Regions from separate parts of the Mycolicibacterium boenickei genome, predicted to be linked through region 1. Evidence: predicted binding sites of a transcription regulator. Region 1 holds the regulator's gene; the other holds the start of a gene.
The links. The regulator LexA, encoded in region 1, represses DNA repair genes until DNA is damaged. The targets are predictions, from matches to a motif close to CGAACANNTGTTCG.

Region 1 (4,089 bases):
TACCCGGTCGGCGACGGTGGGCTGGGCCAGAACTACGCGGGCGGCAAGATCTTCTACAGCCAGGCCACGGGTGCCAACGCGATCACCGGTCAACTGCTGGAGAAGTACGAAAGCGTCGGCGGCCCCGAAGGCGATCTGGGCTTCCCGACCGCCAGCGAGGCCGAGGGCGGGCTCGGCCCGAACAGCCGGATCAGCACCTTCGCCGCGGCCGACAACCCCGTCATCTTCTGGACACCCGACTACGGCGCAGTGATCGTGCGTGGCGCCATGAAGGCGGCCTGGGACAAGCTCGGCGGGGCCAAGGGCGCACTGGGCGCTCCGATGGCCGACCAGACCGAAGACGGCTCCGTCATCACCCAGCGGTTCAGCGGGGGAGCGATCTCATGGGACCGCGAGGCCAACAAGTTCACCACGGAGCCGTCCAAACTCGCTTCCGAGTTGAGCGGGCTGCAGGTTCCGGGTGTCGGGCAACCTCATGCCGGTGGTCCCCAGCCGTCGGCAGCGGATACCAAGAAGCCGTTCTCCTGGCATTGGAGCTGGTGGTGGCTGATCGCGGTCATCCCGGTGCTCCTGCTCGCAGGTCTGATCGTGGGAGCGGCACTGTGGCACCGCCGTAGGGGCGGTGGCGATGACGACTTCGACCACGATCCGTTCGACGACGACTACGACGGTGGGCCCGGTGAAGCGCGCTACGACGACGGCCGCTACGACGAGGCGCACTACGAATCGCGGGGATACGACGACGACGAGTTCGTGGACGACCGCGGTGCCGAGGCGCCGAGTTACGCGCCCGCAAGCGCCTATGGTGCCGGCGAAGCCACGACGGCGCGATTCGCCGAGGCGGGTGAGGACTCGGCCGGCGGCGCGGCGTCGCCGTACGACGGTCCCACCGATATCGCGATGCCGGTGAGCCAGTGGGCGGCTCCCCACCGACCGTCCGGCGGGTACGGATCCCCGGACGATGACGACGAGCCGCCGGAAGATGCCGCGCGGCTGGCCGGCCCGGAGTCGGAACGGGGCTTCGAGGATTACGACGACGGCTATCAAGACGACGACGATTACGAGGACGACGATTTCGAAGAGGACGACTTCGACGACGACGATTTCGATGAGGACGACGATCTCAACACGCCGATCGATGCGGACTTCGAGGAAGTAGCCGAGGGCGAAGACACCGAGGACGAGATCGAAGCGGAACTCGCAGACGACGCGGCCGATACCGCGGCGTTCGGTGGTGCGGCGGGCGGCGCGTCTCCGCAAGGGTTCGCGGCCCTCGGCGGGCTGGCGGTGCCGAGCGGCCTGGCTGTGCCGAGCGATCAGGACAACGTCGACACCGCGCCGACCCGGGTGATCACCGAGGCCGAGGCCTACGGCAGCGAGTCCCACAGCGGCCGCCATGCTGCCATCGAACTCGACGAGATCCCCAGTGCCACCGCGATCCACCTGCCGCTGGACGACCCGAACCGCGCGCCGGAGGGATACCCGATCAAGGCCGACACGAAGTCCGGCCGGTACTGGGCACCCGACAGCAGTGAGTACGACGACGCGGTGGCCGAGATCTGGTTCGCCAGTGAGGAATTCGCCCGCACCAACGGATTCGTGCGCACCGACTGAACTTGAGTCGGAAGGACCCGGCCACATCTCGATGCGGCCGGGTCTTGTCTGGGTTCGTCAGATCTTGCGGATCACGGTGACGACCTTGCCGAGCACCGCCGCGTCGTTGCCCGGGATCGGGTCGTATGCCGGATTGTGCGGCATGAGCCAGACCTGACCGCGGGTCCGCTTGAACGTCTTGACCGTGGCTTCGCCGTCGATCATGGCTGCCACGATGTCCCCGTTGTCGGCCACGCTCTGCTGGCGCACCACCACCCAGTCACCGTCGCAGATGGCGGCGTCGACCATCGAGTCCCCGACGACCTTGAGCAGGAACAGCGAGCCCTCGCCGACCAGTTCGCGAGGCAGCGGGAAGACATCCTCGACGGCCTGCTCGGCCAGGATGGGCCCGCCCGCGGCGATCCGCCCGAGCACCGGGACGAACGTCGGCTCGGGCAGTGCATCGGAGCCGGCCACATCGGTCGACACCACCGCGGCCGCCGGATCGTCGGCGCCGCGCACGTCGACGGCGCGGGGTCGGTTGGGGTCGCGCCGCAGGTAGCCCTTGCGCTCCAAGGTGCGCAGCTGATGGGCGACCGACGACGTCGAGGTCAAGCCGACCGCGTCGCCGATCTCGCGGATGCTGGGCGGGTAGCCGCGGCTGGTCACCGATGCCCGGATGACATCGAGAATCGTCCGTTGCCGGTCGGTGAGGCCGCCCTCGGCCCGGCGTGGGCCCGCGCCGTCCGATCCGGCCGGGGTGTCGGTGCTGCCGTCCCTGCTGCGGTCGTCGCTCATGAGGGCGAATGTAGTCGCTGGTCGAACATTAATCAAACATGTGTTCGACGCGTGTTGCGGGCGTGTCTGCAGGTGGGTGGTGCGCGGTGCCGCGTCGCGGGCGTCGGCGGACTCGGCCGCCCGAACTTGTCGGTGCCCTGTTCTATCGTTTGGCAACAGTTCGATCACATGTTCTATCCATCGAACACTTGAGCGACTATGTTCGAACACAAGAGCGAATACGTCTCACCGAAAGGCAGTCAGATGGCGATCATCGATATCCCCGCCGATAGCCGTTCCCGCGCTGTTCGGGCCACTCCGCGGTCGCAGTCGCCCCGCGCCCAGTTCGGTGCCGGTGCGCCCAGGCCGTTGCGCCGGGTCCAGCGGCCGGCGCCGTCCCGGCCGTCCGCCGGCTCGGTCCGATACCGCGGAACCGGAGTGCTGATGTCGCGGGCATCTCATCGCAGCCGCCCCATCACGCCGTTGACCACCGTCTTGTTGGCCCTGGTCGCCGCGGGCATCACCGTGTGGCTGGGCCTGGTGGCCCAACTCGGCGGGGTCGTCGGGACCGAGACGCCCACGCCGACCGAACTGGCGGTGGTCCAGGTGAAGTCGGGCGAAACGCTGCAGCAGGTGGCCCGGCGGGTCGCGCCGGACGCCCCGGTGGCCCGGGTCGTCGAGCAGATCCGTGATCTCAACCAGCTCGACTCCGCCGCCGTCGACGCGGGACAGACGCTGCTCGCCCCGGTTGGCTGAGCAGCGCGATGACCGCTGAATCGTCCTGGCTGCCAGTCACACTGGTCGGCGTCGGCGTGGGCACCTACACCCCACTGGACCCGGCGGTGAGTCTGCCGCGGGCAACGCGGGTACGCTCAAGGGCGCTCGAGCTAGTTGTCCGGCGGCATGACGAAGGAGCGGTAATGCATTGTCCGTTCTGCCGTCACCCTGATTCGCGTGTGGTCGATTCCCGCGAGACCGACGAGGGCCAGGCCATCCGGCGCCGGCGGTCCTGCCCGGAATGCGGACGCCGATTCACCACCGTCGAGACGGCCGTGCTGGCCGTGGTGAAGCGCAGCGGGGTGACCGAGCCGTTCAGTCGGGAGAAGGTCATTCGCGGCGTACGCCGGTCCTGTCAGGGCAGGCAGGTCGATGACGACGCCCTCAACGTTCTGGCGCAGAAGGTCGAGGACGCGGTCCGCGGGCTCGGCACGCCCGAGATCCCCAGCCACGAGGTCGGGTTGGCGATTCTGGGACCGCTGCGCGAACTGGACGAGGTGGCCTATCTGAGGTTCGCCTCGGTGTACCGGTCATTTTCATCAGCCGAAGACTTCGAACGCGAGATCGAGGCGCTGCGGGCCCACCGCGCCGAGGCGTAGTCCAGGTTCAGTCCAGCCGTGTGGTGCCGTCGGCGACGACGCGGCCGGCCAGGCGAACCCAACCTTCCGGACTCCAACGGGTCTCGATCACCGAGCCCTTGCCCTGGACGATCGTCAGATCGCGGCTGAGATAGTCGGTCATCCGCACTGCCGCCGCCCCCGTGGCCTCGTCTTCGGGAATCCCCAGGTGCGAGGCGAAGGACCGGGATCGCAGCGTGCCGTTCGGCTCATCGATCCAGGCCCATAGGTAGGCATCGTCGAAATCGTCGGGATCGGCGGCGAGTACCTCGTCGACCGAGGCCAGGTCGTAGATGGCGAACTCCGGTGCCCATTCCGAACGGGC
Region 2 (4,089 bases), 770 kb from region 1:
TGGCAGCGTCCTGCACCCAGACGAAGCGCACCGGCCGGGTGTGGTGCGGCGCGGGCGCGGTGAGAGCCTCGCCGACGGCGGCTTCGATGAGTGCGTGGTCGACCGGTTCATCGGAGAACTCCCGCACTGAGCGGCGCAGCAGCTGAGCTTGGTTGCGCCCCAACTGGATCGCCTCGGCCGTGCCGAGCCAGAACAGGTCCTCCTCGCCGGGTCGGAGCAGCGTCGCCGCGTTCGAACCGTCGTCGGTCAGCTCCAGGCCGCGCACCACCGCGACGGGGATCGCGGTGAGCTTGCCCTTCACCAGATCGGCTGCGGCAGCGATCTCGTCGGCCACGGCCACCTCGGTGACCAGCAGTTCGTTGCCGTGCCGGTCGCGTGCGCCCGCGTAACCGTGCAGCACGGTGAGTCCGGACGCTCCGATGGCGAAATCGGCTTGGCCGTTGCGCCAGGCGCGGCCCATGGTGTCGGTGATCACGACGGCGACGGTGACGCCGAGTCGCTCACGCAGGCTTTCGCGCAGCGCTCGTGCGCTGCCGTCGGGATCCACGGGTAGCAGCGCCAATTCGTTCGAGTCGACGTTGGAGCCGTCGACGCCTGCGGCGGCCTGGACCAGCCCGATGGCGTTCTCGGTGATCAACGTGCGGCCCTTGCGTGCCAGCACGCGGACCGCCTCGGCGTCGATGAGTTTGCGCCGCATGGTGTCCCGCTCTTCCGGGTCGGAAGGAGCGGTGACGATGCGGCCTTCACACTTGGACACGATCTTGCTGGTGATCACCAGCACGTCGCCGTCACGCAGCCACGGCGCCGCCTCGGCGAGGGCGCCCGCCAGATCATCCCCGGGCCGGAACTCGGGAAGGCCTGCCACCGGCAGGATCTCGACCCGGTCGGCGGACCCGTGCTCGGTGTTCACCTCAGTAGTCACAGCGGAACGCCTGCCACATCCAGTCCCACCCGCACCATCTCGGCGGTGGTGGCGGGGTCGGTCATCAGCAGCGGTACCGCGCGCACCTGCACGCCGTCGATCTCGGCGTGGTCGCCCTCGTGGACCAGCCAGCCGTCCAGGATTCCGGTACCCGACCGCGCGCCGAAGTGTTCACCGACTGCCTGCGAGGTGGACTCCACGCCGATGATGGACAGGCACTCATCTGCCATGCCGCGCAACGGTTTTCCGTTGATGATGGGGGAGTAGCCGACCACCGGGGCCGTCGTCGAACGAAGTGCGCCACGGACTCCGGGGATCTGCAGGATCGGCCCGATGCTGACGACGGGATTCGACGGCGCCAGCAACACCACGTCCGCCTCAGCGATGGCCTCGGTCACCCCCGGCGCGGCGGTTGCTTGTTCTGCACCGACGAACGCAAAGCTGTGTGAGGGCACCTGGGCGCGGTAGCGCACCCACCACTCCTGGAAGTGGATCGCCCGCCGCGCCCCGTCCTCGGGGTCGGTGATCACCACATGGGTCTCACTGCGGTCATCGGTGACCGGCAACAGCCGCGCTCCCGGTGACCAGCGCTTGCACAGCGCCTCGGTGACCTGCGACAGCGGGTAGCCGGCGCGCAGCATCTGGGTACGGACGAGGTGGGTCGCCAGGTCGCGGTCGCCCAGGCCGAACCAGTCGGGCTGCACGCCATAGGCGGCAAGTTCTTCCTTGGCGTGCCAGGTTTCGTTCCGGTGGCCCCAGCCACGCTCGGGGTCGATACCGCCACCCAGCGTGTACATGCACGTATCGAGGTCCGGGCAGATCCGGACACCGTGCATCCAGGCGTCGTCGCCAACGTTCACGATCGCGGTGAGTTCATGCTTGCTGTCGTCCCCGGCGAACTGACCGAGGCCCAACAGGTGCTGTACTCCCAGCAAAAACCGGGCGCCTCCGACGCCGCCGACCAGAACGGTGATCTTCACAACGTCCGACCCTAAGCGCTGAGGGCGTGCGGATGGAAACGACGTCGTCACGGCCAGGACACGCCGATGTCGCGACGCGCCGATTTGACATTACGAGATGGTATGAATTCGCGTCCTGGCGCTTGACCCCGGCAGCTAACACGTGTGTAATCACAGATGTGTCATTTCCCGGTTGGTGACCGATTCCGGTGTCGCGGACCGAGATTCGATCAACTGTTCGAATGGGGTGACCGCACATCGCAATAGTGGGGCTCCACTTAGGATCTACGAGACCGAGTGAGGAGGCGGGGGATAATGTCTTATGAGAGCGGCGATTTCGATCGTGTGGTCCGGTTCGACAACCGGCTACTCGGCTCGGTAGACAACGCACCGCACATCAACGCCGGGCCGACACCGCTGGGGATTCCGGGACGTCCTCAGCTGAGTTTGGTACCTGAACACATTGATGTTGATCCGGAAACCGAAGACGACCAATGGCAGGAACGTGCGCTGTGCGCACAGACCGACCCGGAGGCGTTCTTCCCGGAGAAGGGCGGGTCTACCCGCGAGGCCAAGCGCATCTGCCAGGGCTGCGAAGTCAAGGACGCGTGCCTGGAATACGCGCTCGCGCACGATGAGCGCTTCGGTATTTGGGGAGGACTGTCCGAGCGCGAGCGTCGCCGGCTCAAACGCGGCATCATCTGACGCTCGTCTCGACTGAGCGCTTCATCGCAGGGTGCGGCGCTCGACGTCAGTCGTCGTCGATCGTTGGGTCGATGACTGACGGTTCAACTCCCAGATAGGTGGCCACCTGTGCCACCAGGATTTCATGCAGCAGATCAGCAAGCTCATCGGATCCTTTGACCCGGCGCTCGATGGGCTTGCGGAACAAGACAATTCGAGCCCGGGTCGCATTTCCTCTGACGTCGACCCCAGCAGGTATCAGCCGCGCCAGCGCGATCGGCCCATCGGCGATGACCTCGGGTGGCCATTGCACACTGTCCGGATCTTTCGGGGACATCCGCGGAATCTCATCGACTGCGACGTCGAGTTCTCGTATCCGCGTCGCCCATCGCCGTTCGATCGGCTCGTACGCCTCCAGCACTGCCATGTCGAACCGCTCGGCCCGGCTGCGCCAGCCGGGAACCGAGCGCGGAAGCAGCGGTCCGCGCATATCGCGGCCGCGACGCGATCGCCATGGGTTGCGCTGGGCCACGGCGATGATCGTAACGGTTCGGGATCGGGGTCCCGACGGCTGCGCGTGTCCGGCGGCACACAGCGATCGTCCAAAGTAATCTCTGGAGCGTGAATGTTCCCCGTCGCTGCTGCCGGCCCGGGTGCCCGCACTATGCCGTGGCGACGCTGACTTTTGTCTACTCCGACTCCACGGCGGTAGTCGGACCACTCGCCACGGTGTCCGAGCCCCACTCCTGGGATTTGTGTGTCGGCCACGCCGGCCGTATCACCGCGCCGCGTGGCTGGGAGCTCGTCCGCCACGCCGGGCCGCTGCCCACCCACCCCGATGAAGACGATCTGGTGGCGTTGGCCGATGCCGTCCGCGAAGGCCAGCCAGGCGCTGTTTCCCGTGGTGGGGTGGTTGCCGGATTCTCCGATCCCTCCACCGGTCTGGCCACCAGTGCCGTGACGGCGCCGCCGGCGCGTCCGGCCGAGACCAACGGGCGTCGTCGCGGCCACCTGCGGGTGTTGCCGGACCCCGACAACTAGCACGGACTGGCACTGATCGGCTCTGACTCGACGACGCCCGGCCCGCGAGTAGTGAACGTGTCGACGCCGCCCGACGGTTAGGCTGGCGCCAACGATTCCGTTTCACAAGGAGCAATATGTCTAGGCCAGCGGCGGCTGTTCACGATGTCATCAAGGCCTATGACGTCCGGGGATTGGTCGGCAGCCAGATCGACGAGGCGTTCGTGTCCGAGGTCGCCGGTGCATTCGCTCGCCTGGTCCGCGCCGAGGGCGCCACACAGGTCGTGATCGGCTACGACATGCGGGCCAGTTCGCCGGCGCTGGCCGCCGCGTTCGCCGAGGGTGTCACCGCTCAGGGCCTTGATGTGGTCCGGATCGGTCTCGCCTCCACCGATCAGCTGTACTTCGCGTCGGGCCTGCTGGACTGTCCGGGGGCGATGTTCACCGCGAGCCACAACCCGGCCGCCTACAACGGGATCAAACTGTGCCGCGCCGGGGCCAAAC

Region 2: cofD (2-phospho-L-lactate transferase) is a predicted target of LexA. The motif match lies at 2,109-2,122, and genes of this name have one in related genera.

The regions. Positions count from the first base shown of each region.
Region 1 covers NZ_AP022579.1:5,057,285-5,061,373, reverse strand. The annotation lists gene G6N57_RS24145 (LGFP repeat-containing protein) at 1-1,614, shown strand, start outside; gene lexA (transcriptional repressor LexA) at 1,672-2,391, opposite strand; gene G6N57_RS24135 (LysM peptidoglycan-binding domain-containing protein) at 2,590-3,126, shown strand; gene nrdR (transcriptional regulator NrdR) at 3,291-3,746, shown strand; gene G6N57_RS24125 (PhzF family protein) at 3,754-4,089, opposite strand, start outside.
Region 2 covers NZ_AP022579.1:5,824,698-5,828,786, reverse strand. The annotation lists gene G6N57_RS27875 (coenzyme F420-0:L-glutamate ligase) at 1-922, opposite strand, end outside; gene cofD (2-phospho-L-lactate transferase) at 919-1,902, opposite strand; gene G6N57_RS27865 (WhiB family transcriptional regulator) at 2,197-2,586, shown strand; gene G6N57_RS27860 (metallopeptidase family protein) at 2,633-3,055, opposite strand; gene G6N57_RS27855 (DUF3499 domain-containing protein) at 3,187-3,606, shown strand; gene G6N57_RS27850 (phosphomannomutase/phosphoglucomutase) at 3,723-4,089, shown strand, end outside.